4 regions of the Weizmannia sp. WK01 genome follow, and region 1 is predicted to be linked to each of the others. Evidence: predicted binding sites of a transcription regulator. Region 1 holds the regulator's gene; each other region holds the start of a gene.
What was found. Region 1 encodes LexA, which represses DNA repair genes until DNA is damaged. Its sites were predicted from a motif close to CGAACATATGTTCG; they were not measured.
Positions count from the first base shown of each region.

Region 2: a site for LexA is predicted at 1,757-1,770, ahead of ruvA (Holliday junction branch migration protein RuvA). Genes of this name have one in related genera too.
Region 3: a site for LexA is predicted at 2,141-2,154, ahead of OF158_RS03450 (YhjD family protein). Genes of this name have one in related genera too.
Region 4: a site for LexA is predicted at 2,917-2,930, ahead of parE (DNA topoisomerase IV subunit B). Genes of this name have one in related genera too.

Region 1 covers NZ_CP109616.1:1,868,219-1,875,774, forward strand. Annotated here, with positions in the region: gene OF158_RS08690 (response regulator) at 58-417, opposite strand; gene OF158_RS08695 (cytochrome c biogenesis CcdA family protein) at 464-1,171, opposite strand; gene OF158_RS08700 (YneF family protein) at 1,372-1,593, opposite strand; gene sirA (sporulation inhibitor of replication protein SirA) at 1,658-2,095, opposite strand; gene tkt (transketolase) at 2,382-4,388, opposite strand; gene OF158_RS08715 (DUF896 domain-containing protein) at 4,507-4,740, opposite strand; gene OF158_RS08720 (YneB family resolvase-like protein) at 4,831-5,484, opposite strand; gene OF158_RS08725 (cell division suppressor protein YneA) at 5,481-5,819, opposite strand; gene lexA (transcriptional repressor LexA) at 6,026-6,646, shown strand; gene OF158_RS08735 (hypothetical protein) at 7,096-7,556, shown strand, end outside.
Region 2 covers NZ_CP109616.1:2,228,332-2,235,887, reverse strand. Annotated here, with positions in the region: gene OF158_RS10710 (aminoglycoside phosphotransferase family protein) at 1-504, shown strand, start outside; gene OF158_RS10705 (YebC/PmpR family DNA-binding transcriptional regulator) at 616-1,335, shown strand; gene ruvA (Holliday junction branch migration protein RuvA) at 1,834-2,436, shown strand; gene ruvB (Holliday junction branch migration DNA helicase RuvB) at 2,453-3,451, shown strand; gene OF158_RS10690 (DUF2905 domain-containing protein) at 3,448-3,654, shown strand; gene queA (tRNA preQ1(34) S-adenosylmethionine ribosyltransferase-isomerase QueA) at 3,690-4,718, shown strand; gene tgt (tRNA guanosine(34) transglycosylase Tgt) at 4,736-5,875, shown strand; gene yajC (preprotein translocase subunit YajC) at 5,905-6,240, shown strand; gene OF158_RS10670 (TIGR04086 family membrane protein) at 6,272-6,667, opposite strand; gene OF158_RS10665 (DUF421 domain-containing protein) at 6,810-7,463, shown strand; gene spoVB (stage V sporulation protein B) at 7,498-7,556, opposite strand, start outside.
Region 3 covers NZ_CP109616.1:744,095-751,650, reverse strand. Annotated here, with positions in the region: gene OF158_RS03460 (MFS transporter) at 1-29, opposite strand, end outside; gene OF158_RS03455 (LCP family glycopolymer transferase) at 529-1,443, shown strand; gene OF158_RS03450 (YhjD family protein) at 2,182-2,547, shown strand; gene OF158_RS03445 (aminotransferase-like domain-containing protein) at 2,840-4,021, opposite strand; gene OF158_RS03440 (FadR/GntR family transcriptional regulator) at 4,436-5,146, opposite strand; gene OF158_RS03435 (L-lactate permease) at 5,363-7,036, shown strand; gene OF158_RS03430 (zinc ribbon-containing protein) at 7,325-7,462, shown strand; gene OF158_RS03425 (APC family permease) at 7,522-7,556, opposite strand, start outside.
Region 4 covers NZ_CP109616.1:1,717,176-1,724,731, forward strand. Annotated here, with positions in the region: gene plsY (glycerol-3-phosphate 1-O-acyltransferase PlsY) at 1-347, opposite strand, end outside; gene OF158_RS07970 (IS110 family RNA-guided transposase) at 665-1,888, opposite strand; gene OF158_RS07975 (CoA-binding protein) at 2,305-2,718, shown strand; gene parE (DNA topoisomerase IV subunit B) at 2,976-4,955, shown strand; gene parC (DNA topoisomerase IV subunit A) at 4,952-7,399, shown strand; gene OF158_RS07990 (hypothetical protein) at 7,508-7,556, shown strand, end outside.

The DNA of each region.
Region 1 (7,556 bases):
TAAAAGCGGGGTTGATGTCCAGCCGGAATGCCTGCCTCCCTTTTTTTGTGGCGCCTGTCAGTTCAAAACGCGTTCAACCGCTTCTAAAACACGCGTTTCATCAAAAGGCTTGACGATAAAATCCTTTGCGCCGGATTCAATTGCTTCGACGACCAGTTTTTGCTGGCCAAGCGCGGAGCAAATAATAATTTTTGCGTCCGGGAATTCGCGCACGATCTTTTTTACCGCTTCAATGCCGGTCATCTCCGGCATAGTAATGTCCATCGTCACAACATCCGGCCTGACTTCACGGTATAATTCAATCGCCCGCTGCCCGTTCTCCGCTTCGCCTACAACGGTATGGCCGCCGTTTTCCAGCATTTTCGCCAAAGTCATCCTCATAAATTTTGCATCATCCACAATTAACACATTTGCCATCGATCGAATTTCTCCTCCTCATTGATCCGTTAAAATGCAACCCGGATTAAAATCCCTGGAATCCCCCGAACAGTGCACTCATATAACCGGAAATGACAGGCATCCAGTCAAAAAAGAGCAGGATTCCGGCGACTATCATCACAACACCGCTCCATTTTAAAAGTTTTACGCTGTATTTTTGCATCCACCCCAACCGTCCGATAAAAAAAGCAAGGACAAAAAAAGGTATGGAAAAGCCAAGTACATATGCAGCCATATAGACCGACGCAGAAGCCGGATGGGCCACTGCCATTGCCAATACCGAGGCAAGAATCGGCCCGGTGCAGGGCGTCCAGCCGGCAGCAAACACTAGCCCGACGAGAAAAGAACCCAAAAATCCCGCCGGCTGCTTTTTTATATCGATTCGGTACACCTTCATAAAGATCCCCGGATGAAAAATGCCCGCTGCAAGCAGCCCAAAAAAAATGAGCGCGACTGCACCGAGCTGCCGGATGACATCCTGGTAACGGATAAAAAAACTCCCGATCCAGGAAGCACCAAACCCCAATGCAATAAAAACAGTGGAAAATCCCGCGAGAAACCAAACGGTATGCAGGATACTTTTCCACTCCCGCATGCCGCCCCCGCTTTTTAACCGGCTGACAGAAGCGCCTGTTATATAAGAAACAAAAGCAGGATAAAGCGGCAGGCAGCAAGGCGATATAAAGCTCATGAAACCTGCCCCGAAAGACAGCCATACAGTTACATCAGCCATCGGTTCACTCCCCATCCCGGCTCATTTTCATTTTAACATAAACTGATTGAAAGAGAAAAAACATCGTAAAAAGCATAAAAATGGAACATGAAATCAAAAACCACCTTTTCTGTGCAGAAAATTGGCAGAAAAAGTGGTTTACAGAATCGTGAGAAGCTTAACAATGGTGATGGATATACCACAAAAGCCGGTCGCCCAGCTTAAGATTTCATTTGTTTGTTCATGGCATTCATCATTTGATTGATTTTCTTTTGAGACGGCTTCATACCCATTTGCATCATCATCATTCTCAGCATTTGTTCATTAATCGGCGGATTTTTCTTCAGGTAATTCATCATATATTTACGGGCGATGAAAAACCCGATTGCTGCGCCTGCCAAAAGAGCAATTAGGGCTACAAGAACGAACACCCAAATCATAATATACCTCCTTCACTCACATACAGTGTACTAAATCCATTTGAATTATACAATACTTGTTTTCTTCTCACACGAATTTTCTTTCTTTAACCGGTTTTATCCAGCCGAATCGTTTATGGTCATAATCGATTGCAAGCAAATCTCCTTTAAAGTTCCTCAGAATTTCAAAAACGGCGGTTTCTGTATCATAACTCCCGTATACGTTCAGCTGGAGCATTCTTTCTTCTATGGTCACTTCCAGCACCTGCCCCTCTTTCTTTGAAAGAAGTTGGCAAGCGCCTGTTTTCGTCATGTTGCTGGTGTCAGAAAATAACGGCTGCAAGACATGATGGACAGACAAGAGCGGAATCGGCTTTGTAATATAATGGATCTGTCTGCTGAGGACATTTTTCAAACTTCCGGAAACGTGCGCATACTGGTGAAAAAGATTAAAAAACATTCGTTCCCTGCCGTAATAATATTGTGCAAACTCCTCTTTTATCAGATAGATAGAATAGGACCGCATATGATCTCACTCCCGCAACTTTGTTACCTTCACTATAATGGACGGGCCTCAAAAAAGTTGTCGTTTGTTGTAACAAAATTTAAAAAATGAATTTGAAACATTTGATTGCATGTACAGACAAGAAAATAAGCGTAAATACATCAACGCGCTGCCGATTATGCGGTAGCATCCAAGGGAAAAGCCATTCAGCTCAGCCCCCGCACTTTTAGTCCCCCTTTTCTTATACCCTTCCTGCATAAAAAATGAGCCTGCTTTCGCGAATACCGCAAAAGCAGGCCCGGAACGATTACATGCCCAATAATTTTTTTACACGTGCCACAACATTTTCAACGGTAAATCCGTATTTTTCCATAACGGTTTTACCGTTTCCGCTGGCGCCAAACGTATTAACCGACAAAATATCGCCTTCATCCCCGGTATACCTTTCCCAGCCGAATGGTGAAGCCATTTCAATGGCAAGGCGTTTTTTCACCTGTGCCGGCAATACGGATTCTTTGTATGCTTTGCTTTGCTGTTCAAAACGGTCCCATGACGGCATGCTGACAACAGCAGCATCAATCTTTTGTTCCGCCAATTGCTGTTGCGCGAGCACAGCCAGATGGACTTCCGACCCGCTGGCAAGAAGGAGAACGTCAGCCGTTTCTTTTTGTGCAGGGGACACGACATAGGCACCTTTTGAAACGCCTTCCAACGCTTTTTCAGACGTCCCTTTCAAGGTTGGCAGCCCTTGGCGCGTCAAAACAAGCGCTGTCGGATGGTTTTCAGATGACAGAGCAAGGCGCCAGGCAGCCGCCGTTTCATTGCCGTCCGCGGGGCGGATGACCGACAAGCCCGGCATCGCTCTTAAAGAAGGAAGCTGTTCAACCGGTTCATGTGTCGGACCGTCTTCCCCGACAGCGATACTGTCATGCGTAAAGACGTACGTTACCGGAAGGCCCATAAGAGCAGCTAGGCGGATGGCAGGACGCAAATAATCCGAGAAAACAAAGAACGTGCCGCCGTATACATGGACACCACCATGAAGCGCCATACCGTTCATGGCTGCGCCCATCGCAAATTCGCGGACACCGAACCAAATATTGCGCCCTTCATAGGCATCCGGCATATAGTCCTTGTCTTCTTTCAGCCGCGTATTGTTGGATCCGGCAAGGTCTGCAGATCCCCCGAACAAAGACGGCAAATGTTTGGAGACGGCATTTAGCACTTCCCCGCTTGCCGCACGGCTGGCAAGGGTTTTGCCTTCTTCATAGACCGGAATGTCCTTGTCCCATCCATCCGGCAGCCCGCCTTTTATCGCCTGTTTTAGTTCAGCCGCAAGCTGCGGGTATTGTTTTTCATAGGCCTCAAACAGGGACGCCCACTCCTGTTCCTTTTTCACGCCATTTTCCACAACCAATTCACGGAACCGTGCGTAAACTTCATCCGGAACATAGAAGTCTTCTTCAAATGTCCATTTATACGCTTCTTTCGTTAGTTTCAGTTCATCTTCTCCGAGCGGGGCGCCGTGGGCAGCCGATTTCCCGGATTTGTTTGGAGAACCGTAACCGATGATCGTTTTCACTTCAATGAGTGTCGGCCGACTTGTATCCGCCTTTGCTTCCTCGATCGCTTTTGCGACCTGTGCCATATCATTCCCGTCTTCAACCCGCAAATACTGCCAGCCGTATGCTTTAAACCGGTCGGCAACACTTTCGGAAAAGGCCTTATTTAAGTCGCCGTCAAGGGAAATGTCATTGGAATCGTACAATACAATGAGACGTCCCAATTTTAAGTGTCCCGCCAATGAAGCAGCTTCGGCAGATACGCCTTCCATTAAGTCGCCATCTCCGCATAAAGCATATGTATAATGGTCAATGACAGGGAAATTTTCTTTATTGTATACAGCCGCCAGATGCCGTTCTACCATCGCCATTCCGACTGACATGGCAATCCCCTGCCCGAGCGGACCGGTCGTTGCTTCCACGCCTTCCGTATGCCCGTATTCCGGATGACCCGGGGTTTTGCTGCCATATTGCCGGAAATTTTTAATATCATCCATGCTTAATGCATAACCGGATAAATGGAGCAGGCTATAGAGCAGCATGGAACCATGCCCTGCGGATAATACGAAACGGTCCCGGTTAAACCAGTGCGGGTTTTCCGGATTATGGTTCAAATATCTTGTCCAGAGGGTGTATGCCATTGGTGCAGCCCCCATCGGAAGCCCCGGATGACCGGATTTTGCTTTTTCGATGGCGTCAATGGACAATGTTCGGATTGTTGTGACTGCCAGTTCGTCCGTTTTATCAAACATCTGTTAACATCCTTTCTTCATGGGTTACAACTCTATATTAAGGCAAGTGAAACCCATAACACAACTCTTTTACCATTTTGTATGGATTTTGTAAGAAAAAAGCAGGATGGTTTCCTTTTTAGTGCAGCTTTCTTTTTGTTTGAATTTGCTTAATTTTTTCCGGGGTAACGTCCTGGCCAGCCGGGTCAAGCACACGGACATTTTCAATCGTTTTTCTGAATGAAGAGCGGAACGCCTGCAAATACTCGCTTCGCAATTTTGACTGTTCCTTTGCTTCTTCACTTGTCAGGGCGCCGGTTTTCGCTTTTTTCGCCAATTCGTTAATCCTTGCCATTTTTTCTTTTGAAAGCATATTTTCTCTCCTTTTATCCGTAATTGATGCCATCTTACTAAAATATGGACCCGCCTGCAACGAAAGCGCACCCGTGAAACGGTTTTGATACTATTTATCATGCCCCGTTTCCTCCATATATTCCCTGTAACGCCGGTGGACGGTTGCTTTTGAAACTTGGTAGCCGAAACCGCGCATAGTCGCAGCAATTTCTTGAAAAGTCAAGCCGTTATCCCGCAGGCGGATAATTTCTTCAACCGGCACTTCCTTTCGCTCCCTGCCGTCCGGATTCCGCTTCCCTTTTAAATTTTTTTCCGGACGGTAGCCGTTTTTGACTGCACGCTCCATTCCCCTTTTAATTTTTAAGTTATGCAGCTTTCGCTGATACTCTTCAACCATGCTGACAATTTTCAGCACCATTGAATCAGATTCCGAAAGCTCCAATTCTCCGTTTTGCGCATAACAATATACTTTAATCCCTTTTTTATATAAAAAATGAAGCAATGCAATTTTTGCATTTCCTCTTCCGATCCGTGTTTCATCCTGCACCAGTACGGCGTCAATCTTTTCATTTTCAATCGTATCAAGAAGATCAAGGATGCCGGGCCTGTCCAGGTCATAGCCGCTTGCCCGGTCACAGATCACCCCGGCCACTTGAAAACCGTGGGAATCCGAAAGCTTCTCCAGCTCTTCCCGCTGCCTCGCCAAGGAAGTTTCCTGGCTTTCTTTTTCCGTGCTTACTCTGCAATATAAAACAACTTTCATTTTTTCGTCTCCCGTTGTGATTTCATCGCAAGTTCCCTATTATCATCGCTGAATTCATTTTTTTCTATTGGAATGACAATTTTTTCGCCGGCTTTGATCATGTTGCCGTCAATATCATTATGACGCTCAACCCAGCTGATAAATGCTTCCCTCGACATTTTGCCCTTTTCCGCATACTGCCCGGCGATGTTCCAAAGCGTATCGCCCTCTGTGACGCTGATTTTGATATAGTGTGGGGATGGATCCCGCAGACTTCCAATCATGAAAAATCCGAAAACAAGCGTAAGCCCTGCTAAAATCATAACATAGTTATACTTTTTCCATAATCGTGACATCTCCATCTTCCTCCCGCGAATATTCGTTCGTCCAATCACCAGTTCTATTATAAAACGAACGCCTGTTTTTCGTCAACATTTTTTCGAACTTACGTTTGTTTTATCTGCTGCAATGTGATATAATAATAGCAAATAATGGCATTCCTCCCGTAAACGTCCCCATACGCAGCGCGGGTGCCAAACAAAACTGTGACGAGGTGAATAGAATGGCAAAACTATCAAAACGGCAACAGGCGATACTTGATTTCATCAAGCATGAAGTAAAAACAAAAGGTTATCCCCCTTCCGTGCGGGAAATCGGCCAGGCAGTCGGACTTGCTTCCAGTTCAACTGTCCATGGCCATCTCGCAAGGCTTGAAAGCAAGGGGTTGATCAGGCGCGACCCTACAAAGCCGAGAGCGATTGAAATTTTGGACCATGATGAAGAAATACCGGCCCAAAATGTTGTCAATGTGCCTGTTGTCGGAAAAGTAACAGCAGGCATACCGATTACCGCTGTAGAAAATATTGAAGAGTATTTTCCGCTTCCGGAACATCTTGTCCCGTCTGACGAGTCCGTCTACATGCTGGAAATTGAAGGGGACAGCATGGTGGATGCCGGGATTTTAAACGGCGATTATGTGATTGTCCGCTCCCAGCAGACGGCAAACAACGGAGATATCGTGGTCGCTATGACAGATGAAAATGAAGCGACAGTAAAAAGATTTTTCAAGGAAAAAGACTACTTCCGGCTGCAACCTGAAAACCAGACAATGGAACCGATCATATTGAAAAACGTCACCATTCTCGGCGTTGTCATCGGGCTGTACAGGCAAATGGTGCACTGATCAAAAAGAAGCAGTTTCGGCTGCTTCTTTTTTAATAGAGCATATGCGAGTTTGATGGCAAAAATGCCTGTGACACTTGAGGATTTCTGGGCTTCCAATCTATTTTCGAAGGAAAAATCGGGGCAATTAATGGGCATTTTGTTTTTCTGGGCGTTCGACGCAAAAATGCCCGATAAACAAAAACCCCTCAAAGCCTTACGCTTCAAGGGGTTTCTTGCTTAATACATTTCGATATACTGGTCGCGTTCCCATTGGTGGACTTGTGTGCGGAACATGTATTTTACATTTTTTTACTTTCATCATTTTTGATAATCCATATAAATAAGGAAGTTTTTAGATTCCACTTTCAAAATCAATCAATACTTTTCAAATGATTTTGGTCATTTTTTGGTCATGATTTTGGTCATGACCTTGAAAATTTAAAAATAAAAATACGAGGAGGAAGAAGAATGAAGAAGGCATTAATTTTTGGAATTACAGGGTTATTAACATTTGGCTTGGGAGCCTGCGGGGGAAACGCAACACAATCAAATTCAACATCCAAAGAGGAATCTAAAGCCAAGACCGCAGAAACAGAAAAAAAGCCAGTAGCTAAAACGACATCCGACATATTGGTTGCTGCCAAAAAAAACACTACCTTTGTAGATGAAAATTCAGGGGAGTATAAGATTAACGGGGAGTATTTAAATGGGCCCACTAATGACGGCATGTATCAGATTATTTTTGGGGAGAGCAAGGATAAAGCTTTCATTCTTAATTACGCAGTAAAGCTTGCAACAAATCCGGATGGTGAAAAAGGGCTTCTTTTTCTTGAAAAGGGAGATAACACCAAAAGTGGTAAATTCATTGACTATTCGGGGACAAAGATTGATATCATAACTGATACAGCTGAAGAAATTGGGGATGATAT
Region 2 (7,556 bases), 360 kb from region 1:
GAAAACAAAGAACAAATTGTCCGGTATTTGCCGGAAACGTATTTTGCCGCGTACGAAAGATGGGCAGCCGAGGCGTTAAACCGGCTTGAGAAAAAACAGCATTTGCTTCACCGTCCGCCGTATTGCATCACGCACGGTGATGTTGCCCACCATAATTTTTTGCGTGCGAAAAACGGGGAACTGTATTTGATTGATTTTGACCTTGCCCGCCTTGCCCCGGCCTGGACCGATGATCTCCAGTTTTGCAACCGGGTTTTGCCCGCTGCTTCATGGTCGCTTGCTGCTCTTGAAAAGTGGGGAATGCTGGACGGTGCGCCGGACAGGGAAACTTTTCTTGAGGCGCTCCTTTACCCGACGGATGTTTTAAGAGAGTGGAACCGGTTTGTTGGAAGCGGCAAAAAAGAAAAAGAGCAGTACTGGCCGCATCTTTCCCTGCTTTCCATCGGGCAATTCGGGGAACGCGCCCGCTTTCAAAAAGAAGTAAAAAGGCGTTTGCAAGCATAACGGAAAAACCTGGACGCTTACGGCCAGCATAATGCTTTTCATCCTCCTTTCGGGCGAGTATGGTATAGTAATAGGGGACTGTATCAGCGCTGTCAGAAAGGAGTGATGGCCATGTCCGGCCATTCCAAATGGAAAAATATTCAAGGCAGAAAAAATGCGCAAGATGCAAAGCGCGGAAAAATCTTTCAAAAACTGGCAAAGGAAATTTATGTAGCGGCGAAAAACGGGCCTGACCCGGAAGCGAACTCAAGCCTCCGCCTAGTCATTGAAAAGGCAAAGGCCGCCAATATGCCGAATGACAATATTAAACGCGCCATCGAGAAAGCAAGCGGCAGCCAAAACGCCGAACATTACGAGGAAATCACATATGAAGGGTACGGGCCGGGCGGCGTTGCCGTCATGGTCAAGGCTTTAACCGATAATAAAAACCGGACCGCTTCCAATGTCCGTGTTGCGTTTTCGCGCAACGGCGGAAATCTCGGCGAAAACGGATGCGTGTCTTTCCTGTTTGACCGCAAAGGCTATCTTGTCATTGAGCGGGAAGGGCTCGAGATAGATGAAGACGGAATGCTGCTTGCCGCGATTGAAGCAGGCGCCGAGGAAATGGAAACGAGCGATGAAGTGTTTGAAATTTATACAGATCCGGAGCAATTCATGGATGTGAAGAAGAACCTCGAGGAACAAGGCTTTACGTTTGCCCGAGCAGAAATTACCATGGTGCCGCAAAACACAATTGCTTTGGATGAAGCGCAAAAAGAAAAGATGGAGCGATTGCTGGACAGGCTGGAAGACGATGACGATGTCCAGGAAGTTTACCATAACGCCGAATGATAATGTCCCAGTCACTTTCCGCACCCGGTCCGGCCGGGTGCGGAAAGTGACTTTTTTGCAGCAAAGCCGGTTAGCCCTGTATCCAACCGGTTACACTGTGGAGAGGGCCCTTGCTGTTTTTAAACCGGCGCACTACGAGAGAGGACCATGCTGTTTTAGACCGGTGCACTGCGGAAAGGGGACCATGCCGTTTTTAAACCGGCTGCACTGTGGCTAAAGAATCGTGCCGTTAAAACCCGGACGATGGTTTCGGCTGGAAATCCGGGAAGGTCGTTAAGAGGCAGCGAGTATTCGAAAAAAAGTGAGCCCGGTATGCCACACGGACACGGATCTGTCTCCGGATGCCGGTTTCCTTCCGCCATGGAAACAGGAAAAGCGCCTCAGCTTTAGGAACCATCCGGCCGGAAAAAAAGGGCAAGACCGGACATTCGTTCCCAAAACGGTTGCGTTCTGTGGTACAATATGGGATAGCAAGTTTTTGAGGAGCGTGTGGGAAGGTTGTACGAATATATTAAAGGCATCATTGATTCCGTGAGCCCGGATTACGTTGTCGTGGAAAACGGGGGGATCGGCTACCGGCTGCTGGCGCCGAACCCGTATATTTTTTCAAAAAGCATCGGGCAGGAACGAAAAATTTTTACATACCAGCATGTGCGCGAAGATTTGATCGCGCTTTACGGTTTTGAAACGGCGGAAGAACGGGCGCTGTTTCAAAAGCTGCTTAATGTTTCCGGCATCGGGCCAAAAGGGGCGCTTGCCATTCTAGCGTACGGGCAGCCGCAGCAGGTCGTTGACGCCATTGAGAATGAAAATGAATCTTTCCTTGTCAAATTCCCCGGTGTCGGCAAAAAAACGGCAAGGCAGATGATTCTTGATCTGAAAGGAAAGCTGCAAGGCCTCGTACCGGAGATGCCGGACGAGGCAGGCGGGGAAAAAGCGGTGCCTGCATCCACCAACCAAAACCTCGAAGAAGCGGTGCTCGCTCTGGCGGCGCTCGGCTATTCGGAAAAAGAAATCGCGAAAGTGGTGCCTGAACTTCCGGAAGAAGTGCTTTCTGCGGATGAATATATTAAACTCGCTTTAAAAGCAATGGTAAAATAATGGAGGAGGGGAGAGCATGGAAGACCGCGTAGTTTCCGGCGAGGCAAACGAACAGGAAGTTTCCTTTGAAATGAGCCTCAGGCCGCAAACCCTTGCGCAATATATCGGCCAGGATGAAGTGAAGCATAATTTAGCCGTGTTTATTGAAGCGGCAAAAGGACGGCGCGAAACACTCGATCATGTGCTGCTTTACGGTCCGCCGGGGCTTGGCAAAACGACGCTTGCCGCCGTGATCGCAAACGAAATGGGCGCGAACATCCGGACGACTTCAGGGCCTGCCATCGAGCGGCCGGGCGATCTTGCCAGCGTGTTAACCGCGCTTGAACCGGGGGAAGTGCTGTTTATTGACGAAATCCACCGCCTGCCGAAAGCGATTGAAGAAGTGCTGTACCCGGCAATGGAAGACTTTTGCCTTGATATCGTAATCGGCAAAGGATCGGGTGCCCGCTCCATCCGCCTTGATTTGCCCCCGTTTACTTTGATCGGGGCGACGACAAGGGCTGGTTCGGTTTCAGCACCGCTGCGCGACCGGTTCGGGGTGATCAGCCGGCTCGAATATTATAACGAAGCGCAACTGGCGGAAATTGTGCTGCGGACAGCCGGCATCCTTGAGACGGCGATTGAGCCTGAGGGGGCGGCGGAAATTGCAAGGCGTTCGCGGGGCACGCCGCGGATTGCGAACCGGTTGTTAAGAAGGGTGCGCGACTTTGCCCAGGTCAAAGGAGACGGAAAGGTAACCCTTGAGATCGCCAATTATGCCCTTGAACTTTTGCAAGTTGACAAACGCGGGCTTGACCATATTGATCATAAACTGTTAAAAGCGATCATAGAGCGCTTCCGGGGCGGTCCTGTCGGGCTCGACACGATTGCGGCCAGCATCGGGGAAGAAAGGGAAACGATTGAAGATGTATATGAGCCGTATTTGCTGCAAATTGGCTTTTTGCAGCGAACGCCGCGCGGCAGGGTAGCGACCCCGCTTTGCTATGCGCATTTTCATATGGAGGTGCCGGAATGAGCGGATTTGGAAAAGTGCTGATGACGATCGCCGTGATTCTTTTTGCTCTCGGCCTGTTGTTGCAGTTTACGAAAATCGGCCGGCTGCCCGGCGATATCCTCATTAAAAAAGGGAACACAACCTTTTATTTTCCAATCGCAACATCGATCCTTTTAAGCGTGATCTTAAGTGTGTTATTATATATCATTGGACGGTTCAAGTAGCCGCAAATGGAATTCAAAACGAAGGGGAAGCAACAATGAAACTCGATTTATTTGATTATGACCTGCCGGAAGAGCTGATTGCCCAAACGCCTTTAAAAAACCGTTCGGACAGCCGGCTGATGGTGCTGGATAAAAAAACAGGGGAAATTGAACACAGCGTATTTAAAAACATTACGCAATACCTGCGCCCGGGGGACTGCCTTGTCCTGAACAATACAAAAGTATTGCCGGCAAGGCTGATCGGCATAAAAGACGAAACAGGCGCAAAAATTGAGGTGCTGCTTTTAAAACAGCTCGAAGGAGACCGGTGGGAAACCCTTGTCAAACCGGCAAAACGTGTGAAAACAGGGACGGTTGTCCGGTTTGGCGACGGAAAGCTTTCCGCCGTTTGTGCGGAGGAGCTGGACCATGGCGGCCGGGTAATGAAATTCCGGTACGAAGGGATTTTTTACGAAGTGCTGAATGAACTCGGAAAAATGCCGCTGCCGCCCTATATTAAAGAACAGCTCGAGGACCAGGACCGCTACCAGACCGTGTATGCAAAAGAACCGGGTTCTGCCGCTGCGCCGACGGCCGGGCTCCATTTCACGGAAGCGTTATTGAAAAAAATTGAAGCAATGGGCGTGAAAATAGTCTATATTACGCTCCATGTCGGCCTTGGCACCTTCCGTCCCGTCAATGAGGAAAATATTGAAAACCATGATATGCATGCGGAATTTTACCAGGTATCAGAAGAAGCGGCCCGCACGATTATGGAAGTAAAAGAAAACGGCGGCCGTGTGGTCTCTGTCGGCACCACCTCCACCCGCACACTTGAAACGGTGGCAAGCGCCCATGGTGGAAAAATTGCCGCCTCAAGCGGATGGACGGATATTTTTATTTATCCGGGTTATCAATATAAAGCAATTGATGCCCTGATCACCAATTTCCACCTGCCGAAGTCGACGCTTATTATGATGGTAAGCGCATTGGCAGGGAGGGAAAATATTTTGCATGCCTACGAGACGGCGGTAAAAGAAAAATACCGTTTCTTCAGTTTCGGGGATGCGATGCTGATTAAATAGTGGAAGGAGCGCATCACTTGGCTGCCATTACTTATGAACTGATCAAAACGGAAAAACATACAGGCGCCCGCCTCGGAAAACTCCATACGCCGCATGGCACCTATGATACCCCGATGTTCATGCCGGTCGGAACGCTCGCCACGGTGAAGACGATGTCGCCGGAAGAATTGAAAACAATGGGGGCCGGCACCATTTTGAGCAATACATATCATTTGTGGCTGCGCCCCGGGCATGATATTGTTAAAGAGGCAGGCGGGCTGCACAAATTTATGAACTGGGACCAGGCGATCCTGACCGATTCAGGCGGGTTCCAGGTCTTCAGCTTGAGCAAGATCCGGGACATTACGGAAGAAGGCGTCCATTTCCGGAACCATTTAAACGGGGACAAGCTGTTTTTGTCTCCGGAAAAATCAATGGAAATCCAGAATGCGCTCGGTTCCGATATCATGATGGCATTCGATGAGTGCCCGCCGTACCCTGCTTCTTATGAATATATGAAACAGTCGGTGGAAAGGACAGCGCGCTGGGCGGAACGCTGTCTCCGTGCGCATGCGCGCCCCGGTGTGCAGGGCTTGTTCGGGATCGTACAGGGTGGCGCGTATGAAGATTTGCGGCTTGAAAGCGCAAATGCCCTTGTGTCGCTCGGCTTCCCGGGCTATGCGATCGGCGGCCTGTCCGTCGGCGAGCCGAAGGACGTGATGAACCGGATGCTCGCATTTACAACACTGCTGCTTCCGTCGGACAAGCCGCGTTACTTGATGGGGGTCGGTTCGCCCGATTCTTTGATTGACGGCGCCATCCGCGGCATTGACATGTTTGACTGCGTGCTGCCAACCCGGATTGCAAGAAACGGCACGGTGATGACATCAGCCGGCCGGCTCGTTGTCAAAAACGCGCAGTACGCCCGCGATTTCCGCCCGCTAGATGAGCATTGCAACTGTTATACATGTCGGCACTATTCACGCGCTTACATCCGGCATTTGATTAAATGTGGCGAAACTTTCGGAATTCGTCTGACCACTTACCATAATTTATATTTTTTGTTAAAATTAATGGAAAATGTAAGGCAGGCGATCCGCGAAGACCGGCTGCTTGATTTCAGGGAAGAATTTTTTGAGCAATACGGATTTAACCGTCCGGATGCAAAAAATTTCTAATACAAGCAACTAAAGAAGGGAGGATTCAGATGGCGTGGGCTCAGTTACTGCCTTTGGTGATTCTGTTTGTCCTGTTTTATTTCCTGCTCATCAGGCCACAGCAAAAGAGGCAGAAAAACATCCAGCAGATGCAGAGCAATCTGGCGAAAGGGGACAAAATTGTCACCATCGGCGGCTTGCATGCAACCGTGGATTCGATTGATGAAAATAAAGTCGTCTTAAGATGCGACAACGGCACGCGGCTGACGTTTGACCGCTCGGCGATCCGTGAAGTAACGGAATCCGTTGCAGCGAAAAAAGCAAAAGTCGAAAGCCAGAAAGCAGACAAAACAGTGGCAGAAAAAAATGCCGGAGAAACGAAATAAAAAAAGCGCCGTGTAATGCGGCGCTTTTTTTTCAGGATTCCCGTGACCTTCCTGAGAAGAGGTTGACCCCTAAAATGCCCCCCATTGCGGCGGCAACAATATAGCAAGCATGGTAAATGGCTTGTTTCACCGTAAAGAGTTCATCATAACCAAGGTACTGGACGAGAAAAACAATCGCTGTGTAGAGGATCCCCGTCAAACTGCCGAGGAGCCACCCTTTCTTTTTTCCTTTTCCGCCGCCGACGAGCCCCCCGAGAAATAAACTGAAAAAAGAAATCATCGTGACCGCCGTATGCAAAGCATGCTCCGTCATATCCGAAAACCGCAGAATCAGTGAAATCACGAGGCTTGATATGGCAAGCAGGACAAAAATGACGCCCAGCCCGTAAACAAGGCCGATACTGTATTTTTGCGCTCCGATTTTCATTCTCCCCCTTTGACAAGCTTTTTCCTCAGTACAAGCATATGCCTGGAAACAGCAAAAAGAACCGGGCAAAAGATTTTTGAGAGTTTTTTAAGCATGCTGCGCATACTAAATACATGATTTTGACCGAACGGGGGGATTGGCGTTGGAAAATTTATTGATTATTTTTTTTCGGACACTTCTGATGTATTTTGCCATTCTTATTATTTTCCGGTTGATGGGAAAAAGGGAGATCGGCGAACTGAGCGTTTTGGATCTTGTTGTGTTTATCATGATCGGGGAGATGGCGGTCGTTGCCATTGAAAACCACAGTGAGCCCGTTGTAAATACCCTTTTGCCGATGGTTGTCCTGCTCGGCATCCAAATCGCGCTGGCGCTTTTCTCGCTCCGCAGCAACCGGATCCGCAAGCTGATTGACGGCAAGCCGAGCATTCTCATCAGTAAAGGAAAAATCGATGAAAAAGAAATGCGCAAGCAGCGTTACAATTTTGACGACCTTTTGATGCAGCTCCGTTCAAAAGATATTGACAATATTGCGGATGTGGAATTTGCGATTCTGGAAACTTCCGGGCAGCTGTCAGTGGTGAAAAAAAGCAAAAACAAAAACAAACCGGCATCCTATACGGAACCGCTCATTGTCGGAGGGAAAATCCAGCAAAACAATTTAAAGAAAAGCAACAAGACCGAAGCATGGCTGCGCAGCGAGCTGCAAAAAAGAGGGTACGGGGATATCAGCCGGATTTCGTTTTGCAGTTATCAGGATGGCGAGTTTTATATTGATCTGGATGATGTGCAATAAGCCCGGCCGGAACATGCAGGGCCTATTGCTCTTTTTATAGCCATTTATTCAGGATCGGAACATACATGAGATCGGACCGGCGGATCAATTTTG
Region 3 (7,556 bases), 1.1 Mb from region 1:
ACAAACCGATTTCTCAAAAGCTCTCCCACAAGCGCCCCCCTCTGGTCAAATCTGTCTCATATCGTGCCATTATCATACCGAAATTGAAAGCCTTAAGCAATACAGAAGCACCCGTGTAAAACAGAGTGCGAAAAAATGCATGCAAACTTGGGAAACGGAAGCCCGCAGGCAAAAGGTGAAAAAAATCGGCGCATTTGGCCGCGTGCTCCTTTTTTCCTTCGTCCAGTCCCTTCTCATGCCTGCACTCAAAACAGACATCTATTCTGCTTCGCCCGGGCCTGGCATTTTCATGTCTCCATACGTGCCTCTCCTCTTTTTCGTTCCCTCACGCGTCCCAATCCAAACCGTTTTTCTTGCGGCCATTTTCGCTACATTTCATTCACGCCCAATTCCTCTTCTTTTCCCCATAAATAACAAGAGAAAGGCCGGACCATTGCATAAACGAAAAATCCCCGTTAACAATTTGGAAAAACCATGATATGATAGCGATTAGATTAAATAAAAAATTCAAAGAAAAGGGTCGAAAAAATGAAGAAGAAAATATTCATCACACTCGGGATTCTCTTAGCGATCATCGTGATCGGGGGCGGAGGGTTCGCCTATTACGTCTACCATTCTGTCCAAAATGCCGCAGATAAAATGTATGACAGCAAATCCGTGAAACCATCCGAGAAAAACACTGAAAAAATCAAAAGTGAAAAACCAATTTCCATTCTTTTACTCGGCGTAGATGAGCGGGCCGGAGATGTAGGAAGATCCGATACGCTCATTATTCTTACACTGAACCCGCAAAAGAAAGCCATGCAGATGATCTCCATTCCGCGTGACACGAGGACAGAAATCGTGGGCAAGGGAACATTGAATAAGATAAATGCAGCTTATGCTTACGGCGGGCCAAAAATGGCACTGGATACGGTAAACAAATTTGCTAATTTAAACCTTGACCAGTACATACGCTTGAATATGGAAGGATTGGCTGACCTTGTAGATGCTGTCGGCGGTGTAACCGTCTACAATAAAATCAGCTGGCATGACGAAGGGTATTATAAAAAAGGCTACTATTACGCCAAAGGAAACATTACATTGGATACCGGCAAAAAAGCGCTCGGTTATGTAAGAATGCGCCACCTTGATCCTCAAGGTGACTTTGGCCGTAACCAGCGCCAGCGTGACGTCATTATGGCCGTCATTAACAAAGCGGCGACCATCCAGTCTTTCTCGCGTTATCAGGAAATCCTGGCTGCGATCCAGAACAATGTCAAAACAAACCTGACACTTGATGATATGAAAAACATCGCGATGAACTACCGCGACTGCCGCCAAAATACGACAGACTATGAAGTTAAAGGCAACAGTACAACCATTGATGGCATTTACTACCTCAATGTCAGCCAGGCAGAACGCGACAAGGTCCACAACATGGTGACCAATATGGAACAATAAAGACAGGCAGGCCCCGTTGTCCGGAGCCTGCCCTTTTCAATTTTTATTTTTGCTTTTCCTGCGGTTTTACCGGAGATCTTTCCGGCTCTATGTCTTTATGATGATGCTGTTTTTCCTGTTGTTCCGGCGAGTCGCCTTTTTTGTCCTTGTTGTAATCCATTTGGTGCCCTCCTCCCGGTTGGATTGATGTTCCTTAGCATCAATGCCTGTCTATTGTAAAAATACCCGGTAACTGCATATGCTAAACAAAGTGGAAAGGCTGCCCGCTTTGGCGGAACAAAAAATGTCTATTCGGAAAAAGCGAAGGCAATGGATCCCGATAGCTGCAACGGATAACCAGGGGCTTAGATGGAAGGTGATCCGGCCACCGCTTTTGTTTTTTACCAGCTTTCCATTCAAACGGGAGCAAAGGCAATATAACCTGTTACCTACCGCAGATTCGTGCCGGCACCTGCCCCCGGCCGGAGCGAAGGTAACCTGCACTTACAAAAGCTACCGTGGAAAACGGAACGCTCAAAACAGCCTGAACAAAACCCATATTACAAAAGCCCATACCGGAATGGACAAGCCAATGCCAATCAGACAGCCTTTCGCAAAATCTCCGTCTTTTCCATTCATCTCTTCATTTTCCTTTTTAAGTAATAGGATGAACATTATTATAACAACCCATCCCCTTAAAACCAAGTAATCATTGACAGGAACGTACGTTTGTTTATATAATGGAAACAGGTGATCCGTATGCCGCAAATCTTAACCGAGGAAGAAGAAAAGCTGATCGAGGCATTTATCCTCCTGCCGCTTGCCAAAAGGACGCTGGAACGGGACCAGAGAGCGATCCGGGCAAGCCTGTTAAAATTTAAAGAGCCTTATCTTTTTGCGACGGACCAAATGCTCTTGCAAATTTCATCCTGCCTCGCTCAGGTCAAACGGGAAGCCGGCAGAAAAAAGATGCGTTTTTACAAACGGAATGACCTTTCCTATACCGTGTTTGTGCGCGGCTGGCGGTTTGAAAAGAATTACCACCCACAAATAGCAGCGGAGTGGGTTAAAAACCGAATCACCAGTTTCTTCCTCCCGTTGCGCCTGCCTTTTGAAGACCGGTAAGGAGCTTGCGAAACTCAGCAGCTTCAAGGAACGCCGCCCGGGCCGTAAAGGGCGCCAAAACGCCTATTCATGAAACATTCCAGGGATACATGGGATTGAATACCGCTGATAAAACATTCCGGCATACACGGGATATTGAAGACCGCCGGGTGATAAGGAGACGCCGCCCTCTTTTTAAAGAGCGTGAAAAAAAAATCCCAATATACGAATGACAAACAGCCAGGTAAGCTTGGAGAACCCGGGAGCCCGGAACTTTTACATGCCCGGAAATCCCTTTTGCAGTTCCTCCCCGTTAAGTGCTTGTTTTCTTCCACTTTTTAAAACTTTCTTCCAGACGGGAAAACCCTTTTTTCATTTCCTCATCACTGCAGTAGGCGAAACAAAGACGGATTTTTGTGTTTCGCCCGCGCTCAAGCGTAAAGGCATCACCCGGCACAAACACGGCGCCGTCCTGTGCCGCCATTTTCATCCATTCCGTTACACCACCTTTTTTGACATCGATCCAGTAAAACAGCCCGCCGGCCGGTTCAGCTCCTTCCCATTGCTCCGTCTCGTGCATATGCTGTAAAAACCGTTTTGTCCAGTCTTTCCGTTTTTCATAAAAGTGTTTTTGTTTTGCAAGAATCTGCGGCCAGTTTTCGGAAGAAATGAGTTTTCCCGCCAGCATCTGGTTCATGGGCGATGTGCAGGCGTCTGTTACCTGCTTAAACTGTTCAAGTTTTTTCAGAAAGGCTGGGTGCGCGAGAATAAAGCCGGTCCGCATCGCCGGCGCCATAACTTTTGAAAAACTGTACAGGTATATGGTTCTTTCTTTTAAGGGATCGAGTTCGAACAAGGAAGGAGGGCGGCCGTGAAACAGCAGATCACGGTACGGATCATCTTCTATAATGATAAAATCATACTGGTAAGCAAGTTCAATGAGTTTTTTCCGTTTTTCGAGAGAGGTGGTGACGCCGGTTGGGTTTTGAGCATTCGGAATAATATAAAGCGCTTTCAATCTTCTTGTTTGCAATGTTTTTTCAAGAAAATCGACATCCAAACCGTCTTGTTCAAGCGGAATGCCGACCGCCTTGAGCCGGTACTGGTGCACCGCCGAAAAGGCAATGGAATACGTGTACATTTCCATTGCAAAACCGTCCCCTTCATCCAGCAGCATTCTGCAGACAAGGTCAACCCCCTGTGTATTGCCGTTTGTCGCCATGATATAGCTTTCCGGAATATTTTCCGTTTTAGAGATAACATCCACATACGGCCCAAACCCTTTTGCACTGCAATACTCATACAGGCGTGCCGGATCTGCCTCAAAGATTTCATTCATGATGCGCTGCAGTTCTTTTTTCGGGATCATGCCGCCATTTGGCATGCCGACGCTGAAAAATACCGGATCCCGGACAGCCGGCTCGATGCTGTCCATATACACATCAATCGCATTTTCTTTAATCTTGCCGCTCAACGCTGAAAACATTTGCTTCATCGCCGCCGCACCCCGCTTTCCATTTGCTGAAAAATTGCCTATACCCTATGTATATGGGAAAGCGCGGAGGAAAGTGACACAAAAAATAAAGCATGAAATCAGACAAGAAGACAAGGTAGCAATAGTATATCCAGGCCGCATGCCCTTGTCATCCACACGGAACATCAGCCGAGAAATTCACACCACCTCATGTTTCCAGCTGTTGTGCTTCGGTATTATCCTGTCATCGAAAGCCCGAAGTCGTACGAATCGGCGCAATACAAAAGCCTGTTCTGCTTGAAAAATCTTTCAAAGCGGAACAGGCTTTAAATTTCCTCTCATTCTCAGGTGCCAATATCAAGGGAGCCGGACTACCCCAAAACAGATCCCCTGCTGAAGAAAAGGGCCGGATTTGCGTTCATGAAAACAGATTGGTTAACGCAGAAAATCCTTTAGACTGTTTTCCACAAACTGCAAATGGTCGATCATGGCCTTGCGCGCTTTTTCGCTGTCCTTTTCTTCGATGGCTACCCTGATTCTTTCATGTTGCTCATACAAGGCGCCCAATGTGGAAGGATCAGAAAAAAGAAGCATTCTGCGCGTTTCTTTCATTGCATCCTCCATCGTCTCAGCAACCTGGTTCATCAGCCCGGCAAGAATCGGATTTTGTACAGCCTGGACAATGGCAAGATGGAAGGCAAGATCTGCTTTTTCACCGAGTTCTTCGTTCCCCGTCGCCCGCTTCATATCTGCGAGCGCCTGCCTTATCCTTTCCAGATCAGCTTCGGTCCGTTTGACAGCGGCCGTGGCGGCTGCTCCGGCTTCAAGAATCTTCCGGACTTCAAGCAGATTTGCCACATCTTCCTGATTCATCAGGACTGCCTGCGAAATGGGATACGAAATCCCGCTCGCATCAAAGTTACGGACAAACGTTCCCTCTCCCTGTTTTAGCTCAATATAGCCGAGCGCCCTTAGTGACGTTAACGCTTCTCTTATAGCCGATCTCCCCACGGAAAACTTTTCTGCCAAAAGTGGCACCGGATCAAGCTTATCCCCGGGCTTAAGCTCCCCGTTTTGGATCATCTCTATCAATTCATTTGCCACTTGTTCATAAATTTTTGCAGGTTTAATTTTTTTATATTTCATGTTTTCTCCTCTTATCCCTTTTCTATATTTTATGAATAACAGCAATCCGGAAAAATAGCAAACAAAAATTTTAAAAAAAGAGTTGTTTTTTCTTTTTATTATACTTATACTTTTTAACGTGTAAACCTTATCATCTGATGACTATTTCATCTAATGACCTTAAAAATTGCAATTGGGATGGATTGGAGAAAATTTTTCAAAAAGGAGTGGAGATTGTTGGAGTACGTACAAAATTTTATTCCGCTTAAGGGGCATTTGTTTTTATCCGCACTGATTGCTGCCTTTCCGATTCTGTTTTTCTTCTGGGCACTCGCCATTAAAAAAATGGCGGCACATCTTGCAAGCCTTGCCACGCTGGTGATTGCGCTGCTGATTTCTGTAATCGTTTACAGAATGCCGGCCGTACTGCCGGTTATGTCAGCTACCCAGGGGATTGTGTATGGGATTCTACCGATTGCCTGGATCATTATCAATTCTGTGTTTTTATATAAATTGACGGTCAAAACCGGCCAGTTTGATGTGATCCGCAACTCGGTCGTATCGATCACGGAAGACAGGAGATTGCAAGCTTTATTGATTGCGTTTTCATTTGGCGCTTTTTTGGAAGGTTGTGCCGGGTTTGGCGCGCCGGTTGCGATTACCGCTGCCCTGCTTGTCGGGCTCGGATTCAATCCGCTTTATGCAGCCGGCATCTGCTTATTGGCCAACACTGCACCGGTAGCATTTGGCGCAATCGGGTCCCCTGTAATTGCGATGGCAGGGCCGACCGGTGTTTCTGCACTGGAAATTTCAAAAATGATCGGGCGACAATTGCCGCTTATTTCCATGTTCATTCCGCTTTATCTCATCATTGTCATGGCGGGCTTTAAAAAAGCAATGGAAGTGCTGCCGGCGCTTATTGTATCAGGCTTGTCCTTTGCCTTGACGCAGTTCTTTGCTTCCAATTTTCTGGGGCCGGAACTGCCGGACGTTTTATCAGCACTCGTATCTTTGGTTGTCCTTGCCGTCTTCCTAAAATTTTGGAAGCCGAAAAACATATTCTATTTTGAGCATGAAGAGGCTGCCGCCGCGCTCGAAACGCCGCCTGTTTCCAATACAGGCGGGCAAATTGCGAAAGCATGGTCGCCATTTATTGTCCTGACGGTTTTGATCACCATCTGGGGCATCCCGCAGATCAAACTTGCGCTCACCGGGCAGTATGCCGGAGCGAACCCGGTTTTAAAGGCTCTAAACCCGATCGGCGGAGCGGCTTCGTTCAGCGGGAATGTGCCATTTTTAAACAATCATATTATCAATGGCTCGCACACCCCGATTGCGGCCATGTATAAGCTGGATCTGCTTGGCACTGCAGGCACAGCGATTTTTATCGCAGCCATTGTCACGAAGTTTCTTTTAAAAATTACATGGAAAGCCTGGTTTGCCGCATTCTTTGAAACGTTAAAAGAATTGAAGTTTCCGATTCTTACCATTTTGTTCATTGTCGGCTTTGCGTATGTCATGAATGCTTCCGGCATGATTACTACATTGGCATTGGCGCTCGCCAAAACAGCCGCTTTGTTCCCGTTTTTCTCGCCGGTACTTGGCTGGCTCGGCGTTTTCATTACCGGATCGGACACCTCGTCCAATGTTTTGTTTGGCACGCTTCAGCAAGTTTCAGCTCAGTCTGTCGGCATGAACCCGCTGCTTGCCATTGCGGCCAATTCATCCGGGGGTGTCACGGGAAAAATGATTTCTCCGCAGTCGATTGCCGTTGCCTGCGCTGCAACCGGGCTGATTGGCAGGGAAGCACAACTGCTGAGATTCACAGTCAAGCACAGTATGTTTTTGCTTTTCATCATTTGTCTGCTCACCTTCCTGCAATCCAACATCCTTTCCTGGATGGTGCCTTAATCAGAAACCCCGCTGCGGACATTTCGCGGCGGGGTGTTTTGTGTTCGATCACAGGATTCCGGGCAGGTAATTGAAGGTGCTTCCCCAATGTTAGATAGCCAGATTTTATGTTCGATTGCAGGATTCCGGCAGCCAGTGGGAGCATGACTCGGTGGAAAACCCGTGGCGGGACATTTTGATGAAGCTCTGTAGCGAACGGGCGGTTTTGCACGCGTATGGCAGCCGATGTTTAAAAACTTTTTCGCACGGGTATTCAAATGACAACACGAAACGAAAGGAGCATGGCCGATGCCACATACAGGTGAAACACCGGGAAAAGGCGAGTATAAATGCAAAAACTGCGGGGAACAGATTACGCTGGATGAAGATAAGGACAGGCTCCCTCCATGCCCGAACTGCCACGAAACGGAGTATACGGAAGCGTGAAAAATGGAAAAATCATACAAAGAGCAGCTGTCATCATGCAGCTGCTCTTTTACAGATGGTTATTCTAAATTTAAAGCAGTGTCTTTTTTAAACA
Region 4 (7,556 bases), 150 kb from region 1:
GCAAGAACAACGCCGGCGGAAGTTGCCACCGCTTTGCCGCCTTTAAATTTGGCAAATACCGGAAGCATATGGCCGATAACAGCGATCATCCCGATTAAAAGCGGGTGCACCGTATGCTCCAGGCCAAAAAAGTGGGGCAATAAGGTGGCGATTGTCCCTTTCAGAATATCCACCACTGTTACGACACTGCCGGCTTTGAACCCGAGCACACGGAACGTATTGGTCGCACCGAGATTTCCGCTGCCGTGTTCGCGGATGTCTATACCGTAAAAAAGCTTACCAACGATCAGGCCTGTCGGGATTGAGCCGAGCAGGTAAGCCAAAAGGATCATCAGGACAATATTCATGTACAAAACTCCTTGGAAAAAATCTATGCTTATTGTAGCATGTTCTTAAAGGAAAGAGGAATATTTTTTGCCGATTCCGTGCAGATTTTCTAACCGAGCAGGAATTGGAAAAGATCAAGCGAATGTTTAAGTTGGGATCAGACTGGCGAAAGTACAAGAAAGTCCTACGGTGTGATGTCAAGGGTTAAAAACAAGTGAATTGGAAATTTTGTTGGCTCTATGTCGTAAAAATGGCAATACTGAACTAAGCCTCCAGATAATTGGAATAATCTGGAAGTTTTCAAGTTCAGGCTATCGATGATGGTTACCTGGTTACCTCATCGCGTCACCTTCTTTTTCGGCGCATAAATTTGATCGTTGCGGAGCAGCGCATCGATCAGGCGCACCAGTTTTCTTGCCGTTAAGACGAGGGCGCGTTTGTGTGAGTGCTTATGCACCTCACGATATTTCTTTTGGTAAAAGGCGCGGTACTCAGGTTCGTGTCGCCGGACCAGATTGGCAGCCTCAACCAGGTAATACCGGAGATAACGATTGCCTGTACGCGCAAGCATTTTGTCATCAGCCTCAAAATCACCCGATTGGTGGCGGGGCCAGAACAATCCAGCAAATTTTGCGATCGCGGCTTGGTCGTCAAAGCGCTCAATGTCGCCGATTTCAGCGAGAATCCCAGCACAGCTCACCGGGCCTATTCCCGGAATGGTCTGGAGGGTATTCGGGATTCCATCAAGAACGCGGGCAATCGCCTTATCCAAATCCTTGATTTGGCGTTTAAGATGCCGGATGATCTCAATAGAACTGCCCAGGACCAAGTCAATCGAATCCTCCACACATTTAGAAAGCCGGTAAGAGGACCGGGCAGCTTTTTGGATGGATGCGGCCAAATCCTTGGGATCGCTAAAGCGGCCATGGCCTTTGGTCTGGAGATACATCGCTAAGTCCTCCAGAGGCATTTGGGCAATTTCATCGAGGCTATAGGCCTCAAGCAAAAATTCCGTTATGGCATGGCCGAAGACCGGTGTATCCACTTCAAGGTTAAAGGCACTGAATTTGAAAAACAGATGATTCAAAAATACCTGTTGTTCCCGGGTTAAACTTTGAATCAGGTGATAGCGCATCCGTGTTAACCGTTGAAGGGCAAGGTATTGTTCTGACTGAATCACGGATTTCGGCAATCTCCCGAAACGCAAGCGGTCCGCAATTACCCAGGCATCTTTGGGATCGGTCTTGTCCATCTCGGCATAAGCCTTTTTGAAATTTCTCACCAGCTTCGGATTCAGGGTAAACACCTTTGTACGACGCTGTTTCAGCTCGGGATCTTCATGGAAAAACATTGCCGGGTGCCAACTATACACAGATGTGGCCTCCATGGCGATCTGGATGGTGTCATCCGCCTCCGCATGTTGGAGGATGGCGTCTCTTAACTCAGAGGCACCGGGAAGATTGTTTGTCACCGTTTGGGTGGCCAACGTTTCCCCCATTCCATCCATCAGGCAGGCATCGAGGTTTTTGGAGCTCACGTCAATACCGACAAATAAGGGCATATGATTTCCTCCTCTCTGTATTGGGATCGATGGAATCGGACGCTTCGGGATATCCCCAGATGGCTTGCCGATCTGTCAGCCTCGCGTATGAGAACTCATCCGGGCCGTGGGCTGCCTGGAACTGCTCATTTCCAGCACGGAGATCCGGAGGAACGGCCTACGGGTTAGACGTTCAAGCAAGAACCTGGGGATGCAGACTTTTCGAGTAGTCAGGCTACAAGGAGGGGAAGCATTGACCCAAACGATCCTAAGACCATTATCCGGGAACATCGCGAAGCGTCCAAGTCCGAACTTGTATTCCGGGCGAGCCCGGAATACAAAATCTTATATTCACTTGTCAATGAGCAGCAGAATGAACTGGAAATTGACATCCACTTTGGATTTAAACTTATTATACGAGGAGAGGTGTTGATCAAATGGCAATCGAAAATCCGAGCAGGGAAGAAATCAGGGAAATTTTACAAAAAGCAAAACGAATTGCAGTGGTTGGCTTGAGCAATAACCCGGAAAAAACATCTTATACGGTAGCCAAAGCCATGCAGGATGCCGGCTATGAGATTATTCCGGTCAATCCGAAAGCAACGGAAATTCTCGGGGAAAAGGCTGTCCCGAGCTTAAAAGATATCGAAGGCCATGTGGACATTGTGGATATTTTCAGGCGGCCCGAATATTTGCCGGAGCTGGCACGGGAGTTTGATGAAATCGATGCGGACGTTTTCTGGGCGCAGCTCGGCATCGAAAACGAGGAAGCATACCGGTTTTTAAAAGAAAAAGGCTATACCGTTGTGATGAACCGCTGCATTAAAGTGGAACATGCCCTGACAAAATAGGCTTTTTCAAGCAGGCGCCAGCTTAAAGGGCGCTTGCTTTCTTTATATTTTCCCAATAAAACGGCCGTTTACTGGAGAAGTTTTTATAACCGTTGCTTTGCCCCTCCCGTTCCCGTCATTTCCGCATGCCCTTTTACAAATTCCGTTTTATCGTTAAAATGAGTATGATAAAAACGGCAAATGATGTTATAATGAGAACGAATATTTGTTCTTATGAACGCCGGTGCACGTGCTTTGCAATTGAAAGGGGAATAGATGTGGCGAAGAAACAAAATATATTGGAATATAATGATGATGCAATCCAGGTGCTGGAAGGGCTGGAGGCCGTAAGGAAAAGGCCGGGCATGTACATCGGGTCGACCGATGCGCGCGGTTTGCACCATCTTGTCTATGAAATCGTCGACAATGCGGTGGATGAGGCGTTGTCCGGGTACGGAAACCATATCATCGTCAACATTCACAAAGATAACAGCATCAGCGTCCAGGACTTCGGGCGCGGCATGCCGGTCGGGATGCACAAGCTCGGTAAGCCGACGACAGAAGTGATCTTGACGATTTTGCACGCCGGCGGAAAATTTGGGCAGGGCGGCTATAAAACGAGCGGCGGCCTGCACGGTGTCGGCGCGTCCGTCGTCAATGCCCTGTCGGAATGGCTTGTTGTTACCATACATCGCGACGGTTACGTGTATGAACAGCGTTTCCGTGACGGCGGCAAACCGGAAACAACGCTCGAGAAAACCGGGAAAACCAATAAGACCGGCACAACGATCCATTTTAAACCCGACCCGTCCATTTTTAGCACCATCACTTTTAACTACGATACATTATGCGAACGGCTGCGCGAATCGGCCTTTCTTTTAAAAGGGTTAAAAATTGAAATCACTGATGAACGTTTCGGGCGGCATGATCTGTTCCACTACGAAAACGGCATTGAAGCCTTTGTCCAGTACTTGAACGAAGGAAAAGAAGTGCTCCATCCGGTTGTGTTTATCGAGGGGGAAACAAACGGAATCGAAGCGGAATTTGCGTTTCAGTTTAACGACGGCTTTTCGGAAAACATTTTATCTTTCGTGAACAACGTGCGCACGAAAGACGGCGGCACGCACGAAGCCGGGGCAAAAACGGCATTGACGCGCGTCGTGAACGATTATGCAAGAAAAACCGGGCTGTTAAAAGAAAAAGATAAAAACTTAGAAGGGACGGATATCCGCGAAGGGCTGTCCGCCATTATTTCCGTCCGCATTCCGGAAGAACTGCTCCAATTTGAAGGACAAACGAAAGGGAAACTTGGCACAAGTGAAGCCCGCTCTGCAGTTGATACGATTGTTTCGGAACACCTTTCTTATTTTCTTGAAGAAAACCCGGATACGAGCAATCTTTTAATCCGGAAAGCCATCAAGGCGTCGCAGGCAAGGGAAGCAGCGAGGAAAGCACGGGAAGAAGCGAGAAGTGGCAAAAAGCGGAAGAAATCGGAAACGACTTTGTCCGGAAAGCTGACGCCGGCGCAAAGCCGCAATCCGCAGCGGAACGAACTGTATCTCGTTGAAGGGGATTCCGCGGGCGGTTCTGCGAAACAGGGGCGCGACCGGAAATTCCAGGCTGTTTTGCCGCTGCGCGGAAAAGTCATCAATACGGAAAAAGCAAAGCTTGCGGATATTTTTAAAAATGAAGAAATCAATACCATTATTTATACGATTGGTGCCGGCGTCGGCCCTGAATTCAATTTGGAAGACGTCAATTACGACAAAGTCATTATTATGACCGATGCCGACACGGACGGTGCCCACATCCAGGTGCTGCTTCTTACGTTCTTTTACCGCTATATGCGGCCTTTGATTGAAGCGGGAAAAGTGTACATCGCGCTGCCACCGCTTTATAAAGTCAGCAAAGGCACCGGCAGGAAAGAAATCGTGGAATATGCTTGGACCGAAAAAGAACTGGATGAAACGATCAAAAAAGTCGGGCGTGGCTATATCCTGCAGCGTTATAAAGGGCTCGGTGAAATGAACGCCGACCAGCTTTGGGAAACGACGATGAATCCGGAAACGCGGACTTTGATCCGTGTCCGTATTGATGATGCGGCCCGGGCTGAACGGCGGGTGACCACGCTTATGGGCGATAAGGTCGAACCGCGTCGGCAATGGATTGAAAGCCATGTGGAATTCGGGCTTGAAGACGACACCAATATTTTAGACAATGAGAATTTGATGATTGAGGAAGGGGACATGAACGGATGAAGACGGCTGAACGTTTTCAAGATTTGCCTTTGGAAGAGGTGCTGGGCGACCGCTTCGGCCGGTACAGCAAATATATTATCCAGGATCGTGCCCTTCCGGATGCGCGGGACGGCCTGAAGCCGGTGCAGCGGCGGATTCTTTATGCGATGCATGTAGAGGGCAACACTGCTGACAAGCATTTCCGGAAATCGGCAAAAACGGTCGGCAACGTCATCGGCAATTACCATCCGCACGGGGATTCTTCCGTTTATGAAGCGATGGTGCGGATGAGCCAGGACTGGAAGCTGCGAAACGTGCTCATCGAGATGCACGGCAATAACGGGAGCATTGACGGCGACCCGGCCGCGGCTATGCGGTATACAGAAGCAAGGCTCGCTCCGATTGCATCCGAACTCCTTCATGATATTGATAAAGAAACGGTTAAATTTATCCCGAATTTCGATGATACCGCAAATGAGCCGGTTGTGCTGCCCGCCCGGTTTCCCAACCTGCTCGTGAACGGATCGACCGGCATCTCGGCTGGATATGCAACTGAAATTCCGCCGCATCACCTCGGGGAAATCATTGACGGGGCCATCATGCGGATGGAAAACCCGGACTGTACGGTAGAAGATTTGATGACGGTCATAAAAGGCCCTGATTTTCCAACAGGCGGCATTGTCCAGGGAATTGACGGAATTAAAAAAGCGTATGAAACCGGAAAAGGCAAAATGGTCGTAAGAGGCAGGACATCGATCGAAGAGATCCGCGGCGGGCGAAAGCAGATTGTCATCGCAGAGATTCCTTATGAAGTCAATAAAGCCAATCTTGTCAAAAAAATCGACGAGCTCCGGATTGACCGGAAAGTGGAAGGCATATCTGAAGTCCGCGATGAAACCGACCGGACCGGGCTCCGGATTGTGATCGAACTGAAAAAAGATGCGGATGCAGATAGCGTCCTGAATTATTTATTCAAAAACACCGATCTCCAGGTATCATACAATTTCAACATGGTGGCCATCCATAACCGTCGGCCGCAGCTGATGGGCCTCCGTGAACTGCTCGATGCTTATATTGAACACCAGAAAGAAGTGGTCACAAAAAGGACGGAATTCGATCTCAAAAAAGCGCGTGACCGCAAGCATATTGTTGACGGCCTGATGAAGGCACTTTCCATCCTGGATGAAGTCATTGCGGCGATTCGGGCATCCAAAGATAAAAAAGATGCAAAAGCGAACTTAATCGCAAAGTTTGCTTTTACCGAACCCCAGGCTGAAGCGATTGTCACGCTGCAGCTCTACCGCCTGACCAATACGGATATTACGACGCTGGAGAATGAAGCGGCAGACCTTGAGAAAAAAATTGAGACCTATCTCGCGATTTTATCCAGTGAGAAAAAACTGTTTACGGTGATCAAAAAAGAACTGAGAGATATCCGGAAAAAATACGCGGATAACAGAAGGACAACGATTGAAGCGGAAATACAGGAATTAAAAATCAATCTGGAAGCGATGATCCCGAATGAAGATGTGATGGTCACCATTACAAAAGACGGTTATATCAAACGGACAAGCCTCCGTTCATATACCGCTTCAAACGGCCGGGACCTTGCTATTAAAGATAGCGACCGCCTGCTCTTTAAACAGCAGCTCAATACCGTCCAGACGGTGCTGCTTTTCACAAATAAAGGGAGCTATATCTATTTGCCGGTCCATGAACTGCCGGATATCCGCTGGAAAGATCTCGGGCAGCATGTTTCCAATCTTGTGACGCTTGAACGCGATGAAGGCATCATCAAAGTGCTCCCGATTGAAGATTTCAACCAGCCGCAGTTTATTTTGTTTTTCACGAAAAACGGCATGGCGAAGAAAACGGAATTGCAGCAATACCAGGCACAGCGCTATTCGAAAGCCCTCGTTGCAATCAACTTAAAGGGCGATGATGAAGTGCTCGATGTTCACCTGACAGACGGCTCGAAAGAAGTCTTCCTCGCTTCCCGCCTCGGTTACGGGCTCCGGTTTGATGAAGCGGAAATCAGCGTTGTCGGCCAGCGGGCAGCAGGGGTAAAAGGCATGAACCTAAAAGAAGGCGACAGGCTCGTTAGCGGGAAAATCATTGAAGATCCGGAAAAAGACAAAGTATTTATTGCCACCCAAAGAGGAGCCGTCAAGAAGATGAAAGTGTCCGAATTTGACAAAACAAGCCGGGCCAAACGCGGTGTCATCATGCTGCGCGAATTAAAAGCCCATCCGCACCGGATCGCCGGAGCCGTGATTGCAGGCGACGATGAAACCGTCTCGGTCATCACGGAAAAAGGGCATCAGGAAGACATTCGGCTCCATGATTTGCGCGACCATGACCGTTATTCAAATGGCTCATTTGCCATTGATGAAGAAGAGAACGGGACAGTGGCAGAAGTATGGAAGCAGGAACCGGAAGAGGGTGCTGCGGAAGAAAACGATTGAAAAAAGTGTTTGCCGTTTTCGGCAAACACTTTTTTCATCTTCAGGCAAGTTTTACATAATTCTATTCTTGCGGCGTATCCTAAAGGAAAACGGATGCGGGGTGAGAAGATGAAAAAAGAATACATGCTTGCACTGCTCGCATTATGGTTTATGGCAG